Regions from separate parts of the Pandoraea sp. genome, predicted to be linked through region 3. Evidence: predicted binding sites of a transcription regulator. Region 3 holds the regulator's gene; each other region holds the start of a gene.
The links. Region 3 encodes sigma-54, which starts transcription at its own class of promoters, with help from an activator protein. Its sites were predicted from a motif close to TGGCANGNAANCTGCTTT; they were not measured.

Region 1 (7,511 bases), on a different contig from region 3:
AATGATCACAGCGCCGTCGGGCATGCGCCCTGCTTCGTTCTCGACCTTGCCGCTGATGCCACGCGCCGCCAGCTCGCTCGTCGGCACACGGTTGTGCGGATTCGACGGCCCCGCAATATTGCGCACGACGCTCGACAGATCGAACTTGAGCACGCGCTCGTACTGCGCCTGCGTGAGGCTGTCGGCCCAGAGGCCCGTCTGCTTCGCATAGGTCTGCACCAGCGCAACGAGCGCGTCGTCGCGGCCCGTGAGCTTCAGGTACTTGATCGTTTGGGCGTCGATGTAGAACATCGCCGCCGTGGCGCCGAATTCCGGCGCCATGTTCGAGATGGTTGCGCGGTCGCCCAGTGTGAGATTCGCGGCACCTTCGCCGTAAAACTCGAGGTAGGTGGACACCACCTTCGCCTTGCGCAGGAATTCGGTGAGCGCGAGCACGATATCGGTTGCCGTAATGCCCGGCTGCGGCTTGCCCGTCAGTTCCACACCGACGATATCCGGTAGACGCATCCACGATGCGCGCCCGAGCATCACACTCTCCGCTTCGAGACCGCCCACGCCGATGGCGATCACGCCCAGCGCATCCACCATCGGCGTATGGGAGTCGGTGCCCACGAGCGTGTCGGGATAGGCCACACCGTCCGCGACCTGTATGACCGGGCTCATGCGCTCCAGATTGATCTGGTGCAGGATGCCATTGCCCGGCGGAATCACGTCGACATTGCGGAACGCTCGCTTCGTCCAGTTGATGAAATCGAACCGGTCTTCGTTACGACGATCCTCGATGGCGCGGTTCTTCGCGAACGCGTCCGGATCGAAGCCGCCGCACTCGACCGCGAGCGAGTGGTCGACAACGAGTTGCGTCGGCACGACCGGGTTGACGAGTGCCGGGTCACCGCCTTGCGCCGCGATCGCGTCGCGCAGACCGGCGAGATCGACGAGCGCAGTCTGACCAAGAATGTCGTGACAGACCACCCGTGCGGGGAACCACGGGAAGTCGAGATCGCGGCGTCGCTCGATCAGTTGCCTGAGCGACTCAGTGAGCGCCGCCGGATCGCAGCGGCGCACGAGGTTCTCAGCCAGCACGCGCGACGTGTAAGGCAGCGTGTCGTAGGCGCCCGGCGCAATGGCCTCGACGGCGGCGCGGGCGTCGAAATAATCGAGCGACGTCCCGGGCAGGGATTTGCGGTATTCGGTGTTCATCATGTGAGGAAGGTGTCGGCCCGGCCTATGGCGGTGTACAGCGTGTGCAGACGATGTCCCTGCGTGCCGGACGCCTGCGCGGCACAGCGGCGCGAAGGCCGCCGCTGTGCCGGGCTATCCGGGAAAGAAATGCCTGATTCAGACAGCCTCAGCGCTTTTCGATCGGCACGAACTGCTGATCTTCCGGCCCCGTGTAGTTGGCGCTCGGACGAATGATCTTGTTGTCGATGCGCTGCTCGATGATGTGCGCGCTCCAGCCCGACGTGCGTGCAATCACGAACAGCGGCGTGAACATCGCGGTCGGCACGCCCATCATGTGGTAGCTGACCGCGCTGAACCAGTCCAGGTTCGGGAACATTTTCTTGACGTCCCACATCACCGATTCCAGGCGCTCGGCAATGTCGTACATCTTCGTGCTCTGCTGATCCTTCGACAATTCGTGCGCGACTTCCTTGATGACCTTGTTGCGCGGATCGCTCACCGTGTAGACCGGGTGGCCGAAACCGATGATCACTTCCTTGTTCTCGACGCGGCGACGAATATCGGCCTCGGCTTCGTCAGGCGAGTCGTAGCGCTTCTGAATCTCGAACGCCACCTCGTTCGCACCGCCGTGCTTCGGACCGCGCAGCGCGCCGATGGCGCCGGTAATGGCCGAGTGGATATCCGAGCCCGTGCCCGCGATCACGCGCGCCGTAAAGGTAGATGCATTGAATTCATGTTCTGCGTACAGAATCAGCGACGTGTGCATTGCACGGACCCACAGATCCGACGGCTTCTCGCCGTGCAGCAGATGCAGGAAGTGACCGCCGATGCTGTCGTCATCCGTCTCCACGTCGATGCGCACGCCGTTCTGGCTGAAGTGATACCAGTACAGCAGCATCGAGCCGAGGCTGGCCATCAGACGGTCCGCGATGTCGCGCGCGCCCGGCACGTTGTGGTCGTCCTTCTCGGGCAGTACGGTGCCGAGCACCGAGACGCCCGTGCGCATCACGTCCATCGGGTGCGCAGCGGCGGGCACGGTTTCGAGCGCGTCCTTGACGGCGGCCGGCAAGCCCCGCAGCGACTTCAGCTTGGCCTTGTAGCCGCGCAGCTCGGCCACGCTCGGCAACTTGCCATAGACGAGCAGGTACGCAATTTCCTCGAACTCCGAGGTCTGGGCCAGATCCAGAATGTCGTAGCCGCGATAGTGCAAATCGTTACCCGAACGCCCCACGGTACACAGGGCGGTGTTGCCCGCGGTCACCCCCGACAGGGCGACGGATTTCTTCGGCTTGAAGCCGGTGGCAGTCGTCTCGCTCATGCTCATTCCTCCAGGTTCAGGGATTCGGTTATTTCTGTTGTTCGAACAGTGCGTCGAGCTTCTGTTCGTAAGCGTGGTAGCCAATGCTCTCGTAGAGTTCGGCGCGGGTCTGCATGGTGTCGAGCACGGCCTTTTGCGTGCCGTCGCGACGAATCGTGTGATACACATTTTCCGCCGCCTTGTTCATGGCGCGGAAAGCCGAGAGCGGGTACAGCACGAGACCGACCTGTGCGCTCTTGAGTTCTTCCACGGTGAAGAGCGGCGTCGCGCCGAACTCGGTGATGTTCGCGAGCACTGGCACTTTCACCGCATCCGAGAACTGGCGGTACATCGGCAACTCGGTCATCGCTTCCGGGAACACCATGTCGGCACCGGCTTCGACGCACGCGCACGCACGGTCGATGGCCGCCTGAAGCCCCTCGACGGCCAACGCATCGGTGCGCGCCATGATGACGAAGTTCTCGTCGGTGCGGGCGTCGACCGCCGCCTTGATGCGATCGACCATCTCCTGCTGACTCACGATGGCCTTGCCCGGACGATGGCCGCAACGCTTCGCGCCGACCTGATCCTCGATATGCATGGCGCCCGCGCCAAACTTGATGAGCGACTGCACCGTGCGCGCAATGTTGAACGCCGACGGTCCAAAGCCCGTATCGACGTCGACAAGCAACGGCAGATCGCACACGTCGGTGATGCGGCGAACGTCGGTCAGCACGTCGTCGAGCGTCGAGATGCCCAGGTCAGGCAGGCCCAGCGACCCCGCCGCCACACCGCCGCCCGACAAATAGATCGCCTTGAAACCGGCCGCCTTGGCCAGCAAGGCGTGGTTCGCATTGATGGCACCGACCACCTGCAACGGTTGCTCTGTTTTGACGGCCTCGCGGAAAGCGGCGCCGGCCGAACGGATGGAATGCGTCACGTGAGTCCCTTGGTCGTGTCGTGCGGGTGTGGCCGTGAAGCGCCGCTGGATCGCACGTGGGTTGAGTTGTGGCCATTAGCATAGCAATGGTCGTGCCAGACCGCTCCGCCTGCAGGCGCCACCATCGGCAACATACGCCTAAAGCATTCATTTAACAGCAGAAATTTCTCTCGCTCCTGGCATTCGCGCCAAGTCGATTGTCGGACTACACGCCTCGGTTGCGTCGCACATTGTTTCATATTGAAACGCAATGTGAAACACCATGTTGCTTTATGCTACGATCCGCGTGACGCTGTTGACGTCGCCAGCCCGCCCGCCGCACATATGTCGACGAAATACACCATGCCCGATAGCACCGCCACCGATGTACCGTCCCGTCTGCCCGCCTCTGCCGCGAGCGTCTCTCGCGCGGGGTATGCCGCGGGGTATGCATTACCGGCCGCCGCGGTTCGCAAGCCGGTGATCTGGGCCGTGGGCATCAGCAAGCTTGGCGAGCTGTATCGGGACATCGTGCCCGACTACGCCGCGCAAGCCGATGTGCAGATCATCGACAAAGGCTATGAAGCCGTCATCGATGCCTTGGCGCGCCTGCCGGCCGGCAGCGTCGACGGCATCGTCGCGGCCGGTTCGAATGGCGCATTCCTGCGCGAGCGCGTGGCGCTGCCCGTGGTGCTCGTGAAGGTGACGGGCTTTGATGTGATGCATGCCCTGGCCCGGGCACGCCGCGCCCTGCCGTCGCCCTCGCCCACGTCGCGCATCGCGCTCGTGTCATACGCCCGCCCTGCGCCCGAATTCGAGCGCTTCAGGAGCGCCTTCCACCTCGAAATCTCGCAGCACGCCTATCTCGACGCTCACGACGCCGAAGACCTCGTACACCGGCTGCGCGACGACGGCATGGAGGTCATCGTCGGCCCCGGCCTGGTGACCGAACTCGCCGAACGCGCCGGGCTCACGGGGGTCTTTCTCTATTCCCAGGACTCGGTGCGCGCTGCGTTCGACACCGCGCTCGAAGTGGCGCGCTTCGGGCGCATCGAAGCGCAACGGCGCGAGCGACTCGATACGGTATTGCGACACTTGCATGAAGGTGTGGCGGCGGTCGATCTGAACGGACGAATCGAAGCGATCAACGCATCGATGGCGGGCATGCTTGGCGTAACGGTTGCCGATGCGCTCGGCCGTGTGCTCGACGCCATCGCCCCGGCGCTCGACATCGCACGAACGCTGGAGAGCGCAAGCGCCGAACTCGAGGCAATCGTCTCGATGGCCGGCAAGACGTGGGTCATCAACCGCATTCCACTGCTCGATCAGGGCACGCTCACGGGCGCGTTGTTGACTTGTCAGGACTCGCAGTCGTTTGCGCGCGTCGATCGCTCGCTGCGTTCGCGCCATCGCCCACGGCATCTCGTGGCGCGCTATCGCCTCGACGATCTGATTGGGGACTCACAGGCGATGACACAGGTGCGCGCGTTGGCGCGCCGCTATGCGCAGACCGACTCGACAGTGCTCGTGCACGGCGAGAGCGGCACCGGCAAGGAGTTGCTGGCACAGGGCATTCATAACGCAAGCCGGCGGCGCGACTACCCGTTCGTCGCCATCAACTGCGCAGCGTTCCCGGAGACACTGCTCGAGAGCGAGCTGTTCGGCTATGAGGACGGCGCCTTCTCCGGCGCACGGCGCGGCGGCAAGGCGGGCCTGTTCGAGACAGCGCATAACGGCACCATTTTTCTCGATGAAATCGGTGAAATGCCGATGCCGCTCCAAACACGTTTGTTGCGGGTACTGCAGGAGCGCGAGGTGCTGCGTCTCGGCGCGAACGAGCCCGTACCCTGCGACGTGCGCGTGATCGCCGCCACACACCGCGATCTACGTCAACGGGTGGCCGCCGGCATGTTTCGTGAAGACTTGTACTATCGACTCAACATTCTGCGCATGGTGCTGCCCCCCCTGCGCGAGCGCATGGACGATCTGCCGCGCCTCACCCCGCTCTTTCTCGAGCGCGCCCTGGCGCGCGCGGGTGCGCGTATGAGTGTCGATGCGTTGCAGGCGTCGCTGCTACCGCTGCTCGCCGCGTATCGCTGGCCGGGCAATGTCCGCGAACTGGAAAATCTGCTTGAGCGAATTGCCGTCGTGTGCGCGGATGTCGTCGATGCGCGCGAGATCAGTCACGCGCGCTTGATCGAGATTGCGCCGGAACTGGGGGCGATGCCGGACGGGGCAGACATGGCGACGCCGCCCGATGTTGCAAAAACGAACAACGGACGGATAATCGGCGCGCGTGATGCTCACCTCGATGGCGTCGCCAGTGCAGACATCGGCGCGAGGCCCCCCGCCCCGCTGACAGGCCGTGCCCGTCGCGCAGCCGAGGAACTCGCACGCATTCGCACCGCGCTGGCGGCGTGCGGCGGCGACCGCAGCACCGCATGCGAAGCGCTCGGCATCAGCCGGTCGACGCTTTGGCGCAAGCTGCGCGACGCCTCGGACGGCTGACCCGTATCGGTCCGACGCAGACCTGCATCAATGCTGATGACGGATGCGGTCCCACATTTCGTGCCAATTCAGGCGCCTGTGGTCGGACGGCTCGTCGTGATGCGTCACCCAGAAATGATCGACAAGCATGCCGATGGCGAAACCGACAAGCAGCGCCACAAGCATCATCGAGACATTCAACATGGACATAGCGACCTCCCGTCGGTCGGAATCTCGCTTTCATTCTAGTCAAATGTCTTCATGCCTGCGTCGCGATCGTTGACCGATAGCGACATGGCGCTGCCGGGGTCGAAACCCCGGCTCGCGGCAGCCCCGAGCGATGGGCGCATCGTGCATGACGCATGCGTGCGCAGGCTTACCACGTCGGGATCAACGCCCCCTTGAACTGTGTTTCGATGAATTTCTTTACTTCGTCGGAGTGGTAAGCATCAACCAATTGCTTGACCCACGGCTTGTTCAGGTCTTGGGTGCGCACGGCAATCAGGTTGGCGTAGGGGCCCTTCAGATCTTCGATGGCGATGGCGTCGCGCTTGGGGACCAGACCGGCCTGCGCGGCGAAGTTGGTATTGATCGAGGCGGCGTCCAGATCCGGCAGTGCGCGCGGCAATTGCGCGGCCTCCAATTCCACGATCTTCAGCTTCCTCGGGTTCTCGGCAATATCGAGCGGCGTGGCGTTTTTACCGCCCACGCCAGCACCGGAACGTAGCTTGATCAAGCCTTCCTTTTGCAGCAGCAGCAACGCCCGGTTGCCGTTGGACGGATCATTCTGGATGCCGACCTTGGCGCCATTCGGCAGGTCCTTCAGCGACTTGTATTTCTTCGAGTAGAAGCCCAGTGGCGAGACATAGGTGAGGCCGGCGCTCACGATCTTGTAGCCGCGATCCTTCACCTGGCTGTCCAGAAAGGGCTTGTGCTGGAAGCCGTTGGCATCAAGATCGCCGGCGTCGAGCGCGGCGTTCGGCTGAGCGTAGTCACTGAACTCGATGACCTTGATTTCGAGGCCGCGCTGATGCGCGACCTTCTTCACAACGTCGAAGATCTGCGCGTCGGAGCCGGCCATGGTGCCGACCTTCAGCGGCTTCTCAGCCGTCTGAGCCGTGGCGCCGAGCGATGCCAGCGCAAGGGTAGCGCCGAGGAACGCGTTGATCAATTGACGGGACAGCATGTGCGAATTCTCCTTTTGCAATCGGGCACCTGTTGAGCACCCATTCGATGTCATGCGGACCGGATGGGTCCACGCCGGTCGCGGACGGACGGCAGCCCCCTCGCGCGCCCCAGCCCCCGGATGCTGCCATAGGCAAGCGTTGACGCGAAATACATAATCGGCATTTCCATATCCATCGCTCGCGTCATCCATCCAACCCAATAAAAAAACGCCCCTTCGTATCACCGAAGGGGCGTATCGCCGGGAGAACTGCCTGATCACGGGCCGGGGGGGTGGCACGGCTGACAGCGAGGCCGTCAGCCGGTCGAATCAGGAACCGACGATTAACCTGCGAGACTCACTAATAAGGTCAAGCGTTGCGAACCGGGGCCATCGCATGCGCTGTGCCGAGCGCATGCCGGCCGCCAAGACTGGCTCACGGACACGTCTCCTCGCCGTTC
Region 2 (7,511 bases), on a different contig from region 3:
ATGCGCCGATGACTTCGACCAGAGATTCATCACCAGAACACCCGCAATGATGAGCGCCATGCCAAGCAGCGCTGGCGCGTCGAGCTTCTGCCCGAACAACACGCGCGCCGCCATCGAAATGAGCACGATGCCGAGTCCCGACCACATCGCATACGCAATGCCCACCGGAATCGTGCGCAAAGTCAGTGACAGCATGTAGAACGCCACGCCGTAACCCACGACGACCAGCACCACCGGCCCTGCCCGCGTGAATCCGTCCGATGCCTTGAGCGCCGACGTCGCAATCACCTCCGCCACGATCGCCACCAACAGGTATAGATACGCCATCGAAACTCCTCTTCCTCAAACGCCCGGCCGGCCATCATAACCGACGCGTTCCCCGCCATCCCCCTCAAAATTCGCTTGCCTTGGCGCACCGCGCTGCGCTAGAGTCGCCATCACGGTGTGGCCAGCACACCGGCGTCGCTCGGACGGTTCCGGGCGCTTACGTTCCAGGATCATCATGTCCAGCTCTCAGGGCTCGCGCAGCTTTGCGCGCATCAATCGTCTTCCCCCGTACGTTTTCAATATCACAGCCGAGCTGAAGATGGCGGCACGCCGCCGTGGCGAGGACATCATCGACCTGTCGATGGGCAACCCCGACGGCGCCACGCCGCCGCATATCGTCAGCAAGCTCGTCGAAGTCGCTCAACGCCCCGACACGCACGGTTATTCGACGTCGCGTGGCATTCCCCGTCTGCGCCGCGCGATCACGCGCTGGTACAAGGATCGCTACGACGTCGACCTCGATCCCGAGCGCGAAGCCATCGTCACCATCGGCTCGAAGGAAGGTCTCGCCCACCTGATGCTCGCCACGCTGGATCAGGGCGACACCGTACTCGTGCCGAATCCGTCATACCCGATTCACATCTATGGCGCAGTCATCGCCGGCGCGAACATTCGCTCCGTACCAATGACGCCCGGCATCGATTTCTTCACCGAACTCGAACGCGGCATTCGCGAGAGCCATCCGAAGCCGAAAATGGTGATTCTCGGCTTCCCGTCGAACCCCACCGCCCAATGCGTCGAACTCGAATTCTTCGAGCGTGTGATCGATCTCGCCCGCAAACACGACATTCTCGTGGTGCACGATCTGGCCTATGCGGATATTGTCTACGACGGCTACAAGGCCCCCTCGATCATGCAGGTGCCCGGCGCGAAGGACGTGGCCGTCGAATTCTTCACGCTCTCCAAGAGCTACAACATGGCCGGCTGGCGCATCGGCTTCATGGTCGGCAACGCCGATCTGGTCTCCGCGCTCGCTCGCATCAAGAGCTATCACGATTACGGCACCTTCACGCCGGTGCAGGTCGCGGCCATCGCCGCACTCGAAGGCGACCAGCAGTGCGTAGAAGAGATTCGCGCACAGTATCAGCGCCGCCGTGACGTGCTCCACAAAGGCTTGACGGAAGCCGGCTGGGCAGTCGATCTGCCGCGCGCATCGATGTACATCTGGGCGCGCATTCCCGAACCGTATCGCGCGCTCGGCTCGCTCGAATTCGCGAAGAAGCTGCTCGCGCAGGCCAAGGTCTCGGTCTCGCCGGGCATCGGTTTCGGAGATTACGGCGACGACTACGTACGCTTCGCCTTGATTGAGAACGAGTCGCGTATTCGCCAGGCGGTGCGCGGCATCAAACACATGTTCCGTGAAGACGGACTCGTTCAACCCACGGTCGCCTGACCCGCTTCAGCACGGACGAAAAGCGCGTCGGCAGCGCCCGCAAGCCCCGCCGATCGTGAATGGGTGGCGCGGACCGCGCATCGAAAGTCGCATGCGTGCCCACCCTTCGGTGGCACGCATGCGACCCACGGACTGCGCGGTTGGATAAGCATCCGGCTACGCGGGCAACCACTCCTGCAACGTCACCTCGATGGTGATGAACGACAGGTTGCCACCGCGCACGAAGCGCCCGGCGAACATGCGCCCGTCGGTGTCCGCCACCATGCCGTGCAGCATGGGCCGCGTGTGCGCAGCATCGGAGCGGACATCCACCTCGCCGAACACATTGAGGATTTCCACACCGGGGCCGCTCACCAGTTGCTCACGCCAACCCTCACCCGCGCGAAACGCCAGACGAGCGTCGATCAGACTCCCCACGGCGCCGCGCACGATGGCACGCGAGATGCCATGCTCCGCGCACAGCGCCTCGATGCTCTCGGTCAGATCCTGATTCGGTTTGAGACGTGCCACGACCAACCTGCCCAGCGTGCCGTTCTCGATGGCCACCGGAACCTCCAGCGCTGCACTCATGAGCGACCTCCGGCGACGGGATGGAGCAGGTGAAAGCGTGTCTCTTCGTCGTCTGCCGTCACGTAGCCGCCGCGCTCGAACAGACACAGGCGAATCACCACCGGCTCGTCACCGGCCCACGTGTGATCGAGAATCAGATGACCGCCGTGCAACTCGCCGCACGGGTCGGAAAACCCCGCATGACAATGCAACAACGTGGCGCCGTCAGCCGTGCGGCCGACTGTGATCGCCCCGCCGATCAGATCCACTTCCCGGATTTCGTCGACCGGCGCGCCATACCCAAAGGGGCGCTCCGTGTCTGCGGTGTTCTCGATCATGTGATACCGCAGACCTCGCGCGGTACCCGCGCAGAAACGGCCGACGCCGCCACCGTACGCATAGCGGGATAACGCCGCGCGTAAGGACTCGCCGAGATTCGCACCGGACCGGATCGTCACGCGCAGTTCGTGCTGCCCGCTCAACACGCAGTCTTCCACACGGGGTAACGTGGGGGCGCCTGCATGCCGATAGATCCGTGAAAGCGCAGGTTTCATAGTCGATAGTCTCCTTGCTCTTCGAGCATCGTCTTGATTTGCTTCTTCACGATCTTGCCGTAGCCCGACTTGGGCATGGCACTCCAGAATATGAAGCGACGCGGCCATTTGTAGCGGGCAATGCGCGCTTCCAGGTGTCCGATCAGCTCATCGGCCTGAGCGGCCATGCCTTCCCGGGCGACCACCACCGCGAGCCCGCTCTCACCCCATTTGGGGTCGGGCACGCCGAGTACCGCGCACTCCGATACGGCCGGGTGCGTGAGCAACGCTTCCTCGATCTCGCGCGGATAGACGTTCGAGCCCCCGGAGATGTACATGTCCGACGCGCGGCCCGTGATGTACAGGAACCCCTGTGCGTCGACATGCCCGAGGTCGCCAGTGTGGAACCAATCGTCCTTGAACGCCTTGGCGTTTGCGTCCGGATTGTTGTGATACCCCATGAAGACCGCCGGCCCGCGCACGCAAATCTCGCCCGATGCAAACGGCCCCTGACGCTCGCCCCGCTCGTCGAGAATCGCCACTTCCATGCCGGTGCGCGGCACGCCGCAAGTGCCGATGCGCGCGTCGGGCGCGTTGTCGTCGTCGGTGTGCAGCCATGGCGGCAATACCGTAATGTTGCCCGTCACCTCGCCCAGCCCGTAGTACTGAACCAGCACGCGGCCCAGCTTTTGCAGCGCGTATTTCTGATCGGCGCGATACATCGGCGCACCGGCATAAATCACAAAGCGCAGCGAGCTATGGTCATAACGATCCACGGCCGGATCTTCCACCAGCATCTTGACGATGGTCGGCACCGTGAACATGTTGTCGACGCGATGACGCTCGATCGCTTGCCAGACCTGCTCCGCATCCATCTTCTCGCCCGGCAACAGCACGCTTGCCGCGCCGCGCGCGGTATTGACGATGGCGTGAATGCCCGCCCCATGCGAGAGCGGCGCGACCACCATCGACCGGCTGCGATAAGTGATGCCGGGCATGAGATCGGCAAGGTGATTCGTCACGACGAAAGCCATCTGCCCGTGCGAGAGCACGCCCGCCTTCGGATGCCCGGTCGTGCCCGACGTATAGAAGAACCACAGGGGATCCTCGTACTCGACTTCCGCCTCATCGCAGGGCGCGCCCCTATGCTCGGCGACGAGCGTCTCGTAATGCAACTCGCCCTCGCGCGGCGCGCCCAACGCGATCACGTGACGCAATGCCGGCGACGCGGCACGCACGGCGTCGACATGCCCCTCGAAGCCGGCGTCGTAGATCATCGCGCATGCACCGCTCGACTGGCCCAGATAGGCCGCCTCCGGCGCCGTGATCCGAAAGTTCGTCGGCACCCACACGGCGCCGAGCCGAAACGCGATCCAGGCACTCTCGAAGATGGGCAGGTTGTTGCGCGAGTGCACCAGCAGCTTGTCGCCCTTGCCCACCCCCAGCTTGCGCAGGGCTTCGACTGCGGCGTTCACGCGGGCATCGATTTCCCCCCAGGTACTGACCTTGTCACCGACGATCACGCCGGGTTCGTCCGGATGTCGCCGGGCAACGTCGGCCAGCAAGCGGCCGAGATTCATGACCTTCTTGAGCATTTCGCTCGTCTCCTCTTTCTTCTTTGCTTCGTCTTGCCGTTCGCCCCGCCCTTCACAGGCCGGGCTGCCTGCCTGACACCCATCGTTCATGTGCCTTATCGACTTATCGACTTATCGACTTATCGACTTATCGACTTATCGACTTATCGACTTATCGACGGGCTTCGAGAATGCTCACGTAATTGGCCACCGCCGCGCCGCCCATGTTGAACACGCCCGCGAGCCGCGCGTTGGGAATCTGCATCTCGCCAGCGGTCCCCGTCAGTTGCATGGCGGCCATCACGTGCATGGACACGCCGGTGGCGCCCACCGGATGGCCCTTCGCCTTGAGGCCGCCCGACGGATTGACCGGCAGCAGGCCGGTCTTCTCGGTCAAGCCCTCGGCCACCACGCTCGCGCCCTGCCCGGGCTTGGCCAGCCCCATGGCCTCGTATTCGATGAGCTCGGCAATCGTGAAACAGTCGTGCGTCTCGACCAGCGACAAGTCTTTTAGCGAAACGCCGGCAACCCCGAGCGCCTGCCGCCACGCGTGCTGGCCGCCTTCGAACGCCAGCGGATCGCGACGCGAGAGCGGCAAGTAGTCGTTGACCTGCACCGCCGCGCGAAAGCCGACCGCCTTGGACATCGAGCGCGCCACGTCGGCCGACGAGATCACCAGCGCCGCGGCGCCATCCGAGACCATCGAACAATCAGTACGCTTGAGTGGCCCCGCCACGAACGGATTCTTCTCCGAGACGTTGCGACAGAAGTCATAGCCGAAGTCGCGACGCATGTGCGCGTAGGGGTTCACCGAGCCATTGCGATGGTTCTTCGCGGCGATGCGCGCGAGGGCATCGGACTGATCGCCATAGCGGTCGAAATAGGCCTGCGCAATCGTGCCGAACACGCCCGCGAAGCCCCCCGGAATGTCGGCCTCTTCACGTGCATACGAACACTTAAGCAGCACTTCGCCCACCTGCGGCGTTGCCAATTCGGTCATCTTCTCAAAGCCGATCACCAGCGCATGCGTGGCCTTGCCCGCCTCGATGGATTGCAGCCCGCCGTGCACGGCGGCCGAACCCGTCGCACACGCATTCTCATATCGCGTGGCAGGCTTGAAGCGCAGTCCCGGAATTCGGTTGAAGATCAGCGACGACGGGAAATCCTGATACAGGAAACCGCCATTGAATGTGCCGACGTGTATGGAATCGATCTGCTCGGGCGCGAGGCCCGCGTCGTCGAGCGCAGCTTGTGCAACGTCGGCCAGCAGAACTTCGGCGTCCACGTTATCGAGTTTGCCGAACTGGGAGTGGGCCCAGCCCGTTAGGCATGCAGCAACCATGAAGTGTCTCCGGAAAATTGGGGTCATCAAGACTCCGGTGAGCAAGTTCAATGCCAGATACGGGCACGTTCGTCGAGCGGTGCTGCACCTACGGCATCGCGCCTCGGCCCGGGATGCCCTCAGCACCGCCCTTGCATGCATTGACGCGCTCGCCGCTAGCGTAGGCGGACAGCCCCCCATCCATCACACGAACCAGGGCCTGCGGCGGCCCGCAGGCGAAGGCCAATTTGCTGTACCGCAGCACGACGTCACGCGCGCAACGCCTGCGACACCTGTCGCATCGTCTTCGCCCATCGCGTGTCACAGGTGTCGCACGACTGCGGACAAGTGCGACAGGTGTCGCAGCACGCTTTGCACGTCCAGCACTCACACGGCGCGCGTATCAAACACCCTCGCTCGCCCCTAATCCGCACCGTGACTTGTTCCGCGCGGCGGGCGCCGCTGCGACAAGGCACTGCGCGCGCGTCGGGATTTCACTAATGCTTAATAACATAAGGGTTTTCCCGCTTAAGCCGCGATCTGGCATTCGACTTGCGTAAGATAGCCAGGCCACTTGCGAGCCGCGTCACGCTCGCCTTCCGAGATGGCCGAGACGCTGCAGGGCAACACGTCCGCACGCCTCGCGCTTCAGACGCAGTCACCAAACCAATAAACAGGAGACATGCAGTATGAGCAACATGGATCGCCGCCACTTCATCAAGGTCGTGGCAGCCACGTCGGCCGCGGCCGCCACGGGGTTGTATCAGACGCAAGCGCACGCTGCCGAATTCACGCTGAAATTCGCCAACAACCTTCCCATCAGTCACCCGATGAACATTCGCGCCAAAGAGATGGCGCAGAAGATCGCGGAGCAGTCGAAAGGTCGCATCGATTTCCAGATTTACCCGAACAACCAGCTCGGCACCGACAGCGACATGCTGAGCCAGATTCGCGCGGGCGCCATTGATTTCTTCACGCTCTCGCCGCTGATTCTCGGCACGCTCGTGCCCTCGGCGCAAATTTCCGGCGTGGGCTTCGCGTTCAAGGATTACGGACAGGTGTGGGCGGCAATGGACGGCGATCTCGGTGCGCACGTTCGTGGCCAGATCGCTAAGACGTCGGTGTTCGCGTTCGACAAGATCTGGGAAAACGGTTATCGCCAGATCACCACGAGCAGCCGCCCGATCAACACCCCGGTCGACCTCAAGGGCCTGAAGATCCGCGTTCCCCCGAGCCCGTTGTGGACGTCGATGTTCCGCGCCTTCGACTCGTCGCCCACGTCGATCAACTTCGCCGAGGTGTATTCGGCACTGCAGACGCACATCGTCGAAGCCCAGGAAAATCCGCTGGCCCTGCTGACCACGGCCAAGCTGTACGAAGTGCAGAAGTACGTGTCGATGACGAATCACATGTGGGACGGTTTCTGGTTCCTCGCCAACAAGCAGAAGTGGGACAAGCTGCCGAAGGACCTGCAGGCGATCGTGACCGCCAATGTGAACGCCGCAGCAATGGCGCAACGCGACGACGTGCGAAAGCTCAACGACGGCGTGATGGTCGAACTCAAGCAGAAGGGACTCGTGTTCAACGCACCGAACAACGAGCAGTTCCGCGAAAAGCTCCGCGCCGCCGGCTTCTATGCCGAATGGCACAAGAAGTTCGGTGACGAGGCGTGGGCCATGTTGGAAAAGTACACCGGGAAGCTCGCGTAAATGGAAACGTTGACGATGACGGCCGAGCCGACGCACGCGCTCGCCCGCCTCTTCTGCCACGTCAACCGCGCGGTGATGAAAGTCACCGAAGCGGTTGCCGTGCTG
Region 3 (7,511 bases):
GCACTCGTCGTGCGCTCGCTCAAAAAGCAATACGGTGCGCGCACCGTTGTCAAAGACGTTTCGCTGGACCTGAAGAGCGGCGAGGTTGTCGGTCTGCTCGGCCCGAACGGCGCGGGCAAGACGACATCGTTCTACATGATCGTGGGCCTCGTGCCCGCCGACGACGGCGAGATCCAGCTCGACGGCAACGTGATCAGCGAGTTGCCGATTCACGAGCGCGCTCGCATGGGCGTGTCGTATCTGCCGCAGGAAGCGTCGGTATTCCGCAAGCTCTCGGTCGAGGACAACATCCGCGCCGTGCTCGAATTGCAGCTCGACGCACAGGGCAAGCCGCTCAAGCGCGACGAGATCGAGCGCCGCATCGAAGCGCTGCTCGACGAGTTGCAGGTGAGTCATCTCCGCGAGAACCCGGCGATGTCGCTCTCGGGCGGCGAGCGACGCCGCGTGGAAATCGCCCGCGCGCTGGCCACGCAACCGCGCTTCATTTTGCTTGACGAACCGTTTGCCGGCGTCGATCCGATCGCCGTGCTGGAAATCCAGCGAATCGTGCGCTTTCTCAAGGACCGTGGTATCGGTGTCCTGATTACCGACCACAACGTTCGAGAGACGCTCGGTATCTGCGACCACGCCTACATCATCAGCGAAGGCTCGGTGCTCGCGTCCGGAACGCCCGACCAGATCGTGGCCGACGAAAGCGTCCGGCGCGTGTATCTGGGCGAAAACTTCCGGATGTAAAGCAAATTTTTCGCATGTAAACCCTGCCTCCGATAGGGGGTCGGGCTGGTTCCGTTGGCGTGACAAAGCCTCTACAATGAAGGCGAGAAACGCTATGAAACCGACTCTTCAACTCCGCACCTCCCAGCACCTGACCCTCACGCCGCAGTTGCAGCAATCCATCCGGTTGCTGCAACTGTCGACGCTCGAACTTCAGCAGGAAGTCGAGCACGCCCTGACCCAGAACCCGATGCTCGAGCGCGAAGACGATTGGCTCACGGGTTCGGTCCGCGTGGGCACCGACGGGTCGCTGCGCAACGAGCGGAGTACGTCGGCCAGTAGCTCGAACGACAGCCCGGCGTCGGCCAACGATCATGGCGAAGCGCGCGAACTCGATGGCGAAACCCGCTTCGACGACAACGGGCAGGACAGCGGCAGCGGCAACGACTGGAGCCTGAACGACTTCGCCCGCTCGGGCAGCGCCTCCTCGGATGACGACGACGACAATGGGCGACCGCAACTCCACGTCGAGCATCCCAATCTTCGCGAACACCTGCTGGCCCAGTTGCGCCTGACCCAGGCCAGCCCGCGCGACCGGGCGTTGGTGGAATTCCTGATCGAATCGCTCGACGAAGACGGCTATCTCGGCACCACGCTCGACGAAATTCAGGCGGAAATACCCGAGGAACTGGCGCTCGAGACCGAAGAGATCAATGCCGCGCTCGCCTTGCTGCAAAGCTTCGACCCGGCGGGCGTGGGTGCCCGCAGCCCGTCCGAATGTCTGCGCCTGCAACTCCAGCGACTCCCCGCGAGCAACGTGCGCACGCTCTCGCTGCGCATCGTCTCCGATCACCTGGAACTGCTTGCCGCGCGCGATTACACGCGCTTGCGCCGCCTGCTGGGTGTGAGCGAAGACAGCCTGCGAGCCGCCCACCAACTGATTCGCTCCCTCGACCCGTTCCCCGGTGCCGCCTACGGCACCCCACAGGCCGATTACGTGATCCCCGATGTCCTCGTGCGCAAGCAGGGCAGCGGCTGGACCGCCGAGCTCAATCCCGAGGTCATGCCGCGTCTGCGCATCAACGAGATGTATGCGCGCATTCTCCGAAACAACCGCAACGCACCGGGGACCGGCAATCTTCAGCAGCAGCTCCAGGAAGCGCGCTGGCTCATCAAGAACATCCAACAGCGATTCGATACGATCCTGCGCGTGTCGCAAGCGATCGTCGAGCGCCAGAAGAACTTTTTCACGCATGGCGAAATCGGCATGCGGCCCTTGGTTTTACGCGAGATTGCTGATACGCTGGGTTTACATGAATCCACGATTTCACGCGTGACAACCAGTAAGTACATGCTCACTCCATCCGGAACCTTTGAGCTGAAGTACTTCTTTGGGTCACATGTGGCCACGGAAGCGGGCGGCGCAGCGTCATCGACCGCCATCCGCGCCCTCATCAAGCAACTCATAGGAGCAGAAGACCCGCAGACCCCCCTTTCCGACAGCCGTATCGCGGAACTGCTGGCAGAGCAAGGGTTCGTGGTGGCGCGGCGCACTGTCGCGAAATACCGCGAGGCCATGCGAATTCCCGCAGTGAACTTGCGCAAATCTTTGTAGGACAGTCCTGGTGCGCCATGTTGGCTCGCTGGGGCATTACGCCGCAGTGCGACATTGCGTCACGTCGATGGCTTGCACTCCCGCTCGCCGGCGTCGCTCATGACGCGGCCTGCACTTCGGCATTTCAGCAAGGAGAGCAGCTATGAATCTGAAGATCAGTGGACACCATCTCGAACTCACGCCTTCGCTGCGAGAATTCGTGGTCAACAAGCTCGAACGCGTGTTGCGCCATTTCGACCAGCTCATCGGTGCCGAGGTGATCCTCTCTGTCGACAAAACCAAGGAGAAGACCGGACGCCAGATCGCCAGCGTCACCGTGTATCTCAAGGGCAAGGAAATTTTCGTCGAGAAGTGTGACGAGAATATGTACGCCGCCATCGACAAGCTGATCGACATGCTCGACCGCAAGGTAATGCAGTACAAGGACAAGGTTCAGGATCATGGTCGTGAGGCCCTTAAGCACCAGGAACCTCCCGAGGCAGAACCCCTGCAATGAGTCTGTCCGGGCATGGTCGCCATATTGACTGACGCTGACGACAGTTCGCGCGGAACCACTCGAGCGCACCGACGTCTGTGACAAGTCTGGCATCACCCACCGCGGGGCCGTTGAACGGCCCCTTTTGTATGCTCCCGCGCGTCGCCGCGACCACGGCGAAGGGTGGTCTATAATGCGAGGTCAATCGGGGGTTGGAGGGCGACTAAGCGTTCGCCCGCATTACAAGATGAACCGTTTAGTCAAACTCTTACCTGCGTCCAACATCCTGCTTGGACTGTCCGTCACCAGCAAGAAGCGCGTCTTCGAGCAAGCCGGGCTGCTCTTCGAGAATAATGCCGGCCTGTCGCGCGCCCTCGTCACCGACAATCTGTTCGCGCGCGAGCGTCTCGGCTCGACCGGACTCGGTGAAGGCGTGGCCATTCCGCACGGCCGCATCAAGGGCCTCAAGCATCCCATGGCCGCATTCGTGCGCCTCGACGATCCGATTCCCTTCGAAGCCCCCGACGCACAGCCCGTTTCCTTGCTGTTCTTTCTCCTGGTCCCGGAGCAGGCCACGCAGCAGCATCTCGAGATTTTGTCCGAAATTGCACAGTTGCTCTCCGATCGCTCGATGCGCGAGACATTGAGCCAGGCACCGAGCGCCGAAGCCATTCACGCGGCGCTCGCGAACTGGCAGCCCTGAGTCCGCGTGTGCGCGGGTATCGGCCGCGAGAATAGACGAATTCCGTAGCTCCCACACCCAACCGAACGAGGCGACGCGGTGGAACTGACCGGCATCAACGCGCAAAGCATTTTCGACGACAACGCCGCGACGCTGCGTTTGTCGTGGCTGACCGGCCACGAGGGGTGGGAGCGCGGCTTCACGCCCGAGAGCGTCGCCAACGCCACGTCCAGCGCCGACCTCGTGGGTCACTTGAACCTCATCCATCCGAACCGGATCCAGGTTCTCGGTGAGGCCGAGCTGCGCTACTACCAGCGCCTGACCGACGAAAACCGCAAGCGCCACATGGGCGAAGTCATCGCCCTCGAGCCGCCGTTCCTGGTGGTCGCCGACGGCCTGGAAGCCCCGCCCGACCTGGTGCTGCGCTGTACCCGTTCCTCCACGCCCCTGTTTACCACCCCGATGTCGACGGCGGCGGTCATCGACAGTCTGCGTCTGTACATCTCGCGTGTGTTCGCCCCGCGATGCACGATGCACGGCGTATTTCTCGACATTTTGGGCATGGGAGTGCTGCTCACGGGCGATTCCGGCCTCGGCAAAAGCGAACTCGGCCTGGAACTCATCAGCCGTGGTCATGGGCTGGTCGCGGACGATGCCGTCGATTTCGTTCGCCTCGGACCGGATTTCGTCGAGGGCCGTTGCCCACCGCTGTTGCAAAACCTGTTGGAAGTCCGTGGTCTCGGCCTGCTCGACATCAAGACCATCTTTGGCGAAACCGCAGTACGCCGTAAGATGAAGCTCAAGCTGATCGTTCAGTTGGTGCGTCGCCCCGACGGCGAATTCCAGCGACTGCCGCTCGAAGCGCAAACGGTGGATGTGCTCGGACTGCCGATCAACAAGGTGATTCTGCAGGTCGCGGCCGGACGAAACCTCGCTGTGCTGGTCGAAGCCGCCGTGCGCAACACGATCCTGCAACTGCGCGGCATCGACACCCTCAAGGACTTCATGGAGCGCCAGCGCCAGGCCATGCAGGACCCGGACGGCATGCAGAGCAAGCTGCTCTGAGCACGCGACAGGTCGACCCAACGCTCGAATGACCCGGGTTTACCGCCATTTCTGCGTCTTTCTGTCAACGCTACGCGATTGCCGTGCGTTTTCTTTCATGTTGTAATCGCCACGCGGTCCATTCCCGTGCGTGTCGACCTTATGGAGAGACGAACATGAAAAAAGCATTCGCTGCATTGCTTCTGGTATCCCCGCTGCTCGCATCGCCCGTGTTTGCCCAGACAGCCGCTCCCGCGCCCGCGCCCAAGGCCGCCAACGCTCAGCAGAGCAAAATGGGTGTCTGCAACACCCAAGCCGGCAGCAAGAAAGGCGACGATCGCAAGGCCTTCATGAAGGAATGCCTTTCGAACAAGCCCGCTGCCAAGCAGACTCAGCAGGAAAAGATGAAGACCTGCAATGCGCAGGCCGCCGGCAAGAAGGGCGACGACCGCAAGGCCTTTATGAAGTCGTGCCTGTCGAATAAGCCGGCGCCCTGAGGCTTTTCCCACGCCAACGCCGATTCAACGGCGCCCCTTGCGGGCGCCGTTGTCGTCTGTACAACGTCATTTCTCTCGATCCGTGAGAGAACGCACGGAGCATTCTGGCGCGCAGCCGCTCGACACCCCGACGACACAATCGCTTACCATGAGGGTTGCCTCGGGGAAATGTCATGAAGATCGTACTGATTACCGGCGTTTCGGGCTCTGGCAAGTCGCTCGCCCTGAACGTCCTCGAAGATGCGGGCTACTACTGCGTCGACAATCTACCGTCGCGCTTTTTGCCTGAACTCGCCGAATATCTCGAAACCCAGAACTACACACGTCTCGCGGTCGCCATCGACGCGCGCAGTGGCGGCTCGCTCGCCGATCTGCCACCGATCATCGGCGGCCTGCGCCGCTTCGGCCACGACGTGCGTGTGCTGTTCCTCAACGCCACCACCCAAACGCTCGTGCAGCGCTTCTCGGAGACGCGCCGCCGCCACCCGCTCTCCGTCATGGACGACGGCACCGTCTCGGCCAATGGCTCGCTTGTCGAGGCCATCGAGAAAGAACGCGAAATGCTTAACAGCGTGGCCGAACTCGGTCACCAGATCGACACCAGCAATTTGCGCGCGAGTGCGCTGCGCCGCTGGATACGCGAGTTCGTCCAGCACGATCACACGGGGCTCACCCTGATGTTCGAATCGTTCGGGTTCAAGCACGGCGTACCGCTCGACGCAGATCTCGTATTCGATGTCCGCTCACTGCCCAACCCCTACTACGACGTACAACTACGCCCGCTGACCGGTCGCGATCAACCGGTGATCGACTTTCTTTCGGCCGTCCCCGAAGTCGACGAGATGATCCACGATATCGGCGCCTATCTGCAGAAGTGGCTGCCAAGCTACATGCGCGATAACCGCAGCTACCTCACGGTGGCGATCGGCTGCACGGGCGGCCAGCACCGCTCTGTGTTCATTGCCGAAACGCTCGGCAGGCGCTTTCGCGCCGAAGCCGGTGTGCTCGTGCGCCATCGCGAACTCGCTCCCGTCGACGCGACAAGCTGACGCGACCAACTGAGTCAGGTCGGCAGGCAAAGCTGGCCATCGTCCGCAGAAATCGGAGACAGGGCGTCGGCAATCTTGCGGATCGGCGACGGCAAGCCAGCGCCCGCAACCCCAGCCGCGTCCAACCAGGCATGGCGCGAGTCCGTCGCTCGCGCCTCGGCGGTGCGCTTCGCCATGGGCGCGGACACCGTCACCTGCCACGGCCGCAAGTGCAGCCGGAAATGCGTAAAGACGTGCGTGAAGCCACGCAGCGGCGCGAGTGAGTCCACCGTCCCCTGACCCGCCACGAGCGCGGCGGCATGTGCCGTCAACCGCGCGCGCAGCGACGCATCGTCCGCCTCGCACGCGGACGTCGGCGGCGTGAGCTCCGGCAGGCTCCACAGACCGCCCCAGATGCCGCTGTCCGGACGCCGCTCGAACAACACGTGCGCCCCTGAGCAAATCGCCAGCACATCGACATAACGCTCCGGCTGCACCTTCTTGGGCTTGGACGTCGGCAATGTCCGCTCGCGCCCCGTGGCATGGGCGACGCAATCGCTATCGAACGGACACTCGCCGCAACGTGGCTTGCCGCGTGCACAGAGCGTGGCGCCCAGGTCCATCATTCCCTGTGTATAGGCCGGCAGCCCGCTTCGTGGCAGCAACGACTCGGCCAGCGCCCACATGTCCCGCTCGATCTTCGGCGTGCCCGGAAATCCTTCAATGCCGAACACACGCGCGAGCACCCGTTTGACATTGCCGTCGAGAATCGCAGCGTGCGCATCGTAGGCGAAGGCGGCAATCGCCGCCGCCGTCGAGCGGCCAATGCCCGGCAGCGTGGCGAGTATGTCGGGGTCGCACGGAAACTGTCCGCCGTGTTCAGCGACCACCACCTGCGCGCAACGATGCAGGTTCCGCGCCCGAGAGTAGTAGCCAAGGCCGCTCCAGAGAGCCATGACATCGTCCTGCGGGGCGCTCGCCAGCGCGGCAACGTCGGGGAAGCGCTCGAGAAACCGCTTGTAATACGGAATCACCGTCGCGACCTGCGTCTGCTGCAACATGATCTCGGAGAGCCAGATGCGGTAAGCGTCGCGCGTGTTCTGCCACGGCAGATCGTGACGTCCGTGCTCGGCCTGCCAGGCAATCAGTCGTTCGGCGAAGGTGCCGGCCAGCGAGCCGGTGTTGGAATCGTGGGAAGCGTCGCTCATATCGGTTTCGGGGGGGGCGTCGGATGAAGCGGCTAGATCAGGCGCGCCGTTGGCAGCACTCGATCCGCCGTCGCGGCGTGTGCTATTTCTGACAATGCGGGCAGAAGAACGTTGAGCGCTGGCCCTGCACGATCTGACGGATCGGCGTGCCACACACGCGACATGGCTGCCCGGCGCGATCGTAGACGAAATACTCCTGCTGGAAATAGCCGCGCTGGCCGTCGCTGCCGACGAAGTCACGCAATGTG

Region 1: prpB (methylisocitrate lyase) is a predicted target of sigma-54. The motif match lies at 3,500-3,517, and genes of this name have one in related genera.
Region 2: ACE3UG_RS09355 (acetyl-CoA acetyltransferase) is a predicted target of sigma-54. The motif match lies at 5,757-5,774, and genes of this name have one in related genera.

The regions. Positions count from the first base shown of each region.
Region 1 covers NZ_JAYRUC010000032.1:645-8,155, forward strand. Annotated here, with positions in the region: partial or broken gene acnA (aconitate hydratase AcnA) at 1-1,200, opposite strand, end outside; gene prpC (2-methylcitrate synthase) at 1,349-2,500, opposite strand; gene prpB (methylisocitrate lyase) at 2,529-3,419, opposite strand; gene prpR (propionate catabolism operon regulatory protein PrpR) at 3,762-5,906, shown strand; gene ACE3UG_RS20480 (hypothetical protein) at 5,934-6,095, opposite strand; gene ACE3UG_RS20485 (MetQ/NlpA family ABC transporter substrate-binding protein) at 6,262-7,071, opposite strand; gene ACE3UG_RS20490 (hypothetical protein) at 7,487-7,511, opposite strand, start outside.
Region 2 covers NZ_JAYRUC010000009.1:79,375-86,885, forward strand. Annotated here, with positions in the region: gene ACE3UG_RS09330 (multidrug efflux SMR transporter) at 1-327, opposite strand, end outside; gene alaC (alanine transaminase) at 503-1,720, shown strand; gene ACE3UG_RS09340 (PPC domain-containing DNA-binding protein) at 1,877-2,290, opposite strand; gene ACE3UG_RS09345 (hypothetical protein) at 2,287-2,823, opposite strand; gene ACE3UG_RS09350 (acyl-CoA synthetase) at 2,820-4,487, opposite strand; gene ACE3UG_RS09355 (acetyl-CoA acetyltransferase) at 4,549-5,718, opposite strand; gene ACE3UG_RS09360 (TRAP transporter substrate-binding protein) at 6,387-7,406, shown strand; gene ACE3UG_RS09365 (TRAP transporter large permease subunit) at 7,422-7,511, shown strand, end outside.
Region 3 covers NZ_JAYRUC010000002.1:30,870-38,380, forward strand. Annotated here, with positions in the region: gene lptB (LPS export ABC transporter ATP-binding protein) at 1-735, shown strand, start outside; gene ACE3UG_RS01660 (RNA polymerase factor sigma-54) at 830-2,329, shown strand; gene hpf (ribosome hibernation-promoting factor, HPF/YfiA family) at 2,472-2,825, shown strand; gene ptsN (PTS IIA-like nitrogen regulatory protein PtsN) at 3,052-3,507, shown strand; gene hprK (HPr(Ser) kinase/phosphatase) at 3,586-4,551, shown strand; gene ACE3UG_RS01680 (PsiF family protein) at 4,707-5,027, shown strand; gene rapZ (RNase adapter RapZ) at 5,201-6,076, shown strand; gene mutY (A/G-specific adenine glycosylase) at 6,091-7,263, opposite strand; gene mutM (bifunctional DNA-formamidopyrimidine glycosylase/DNA-(apurinic or apyrimidinic site) lyase) at 7,346-7,511, opposite strand, start outside.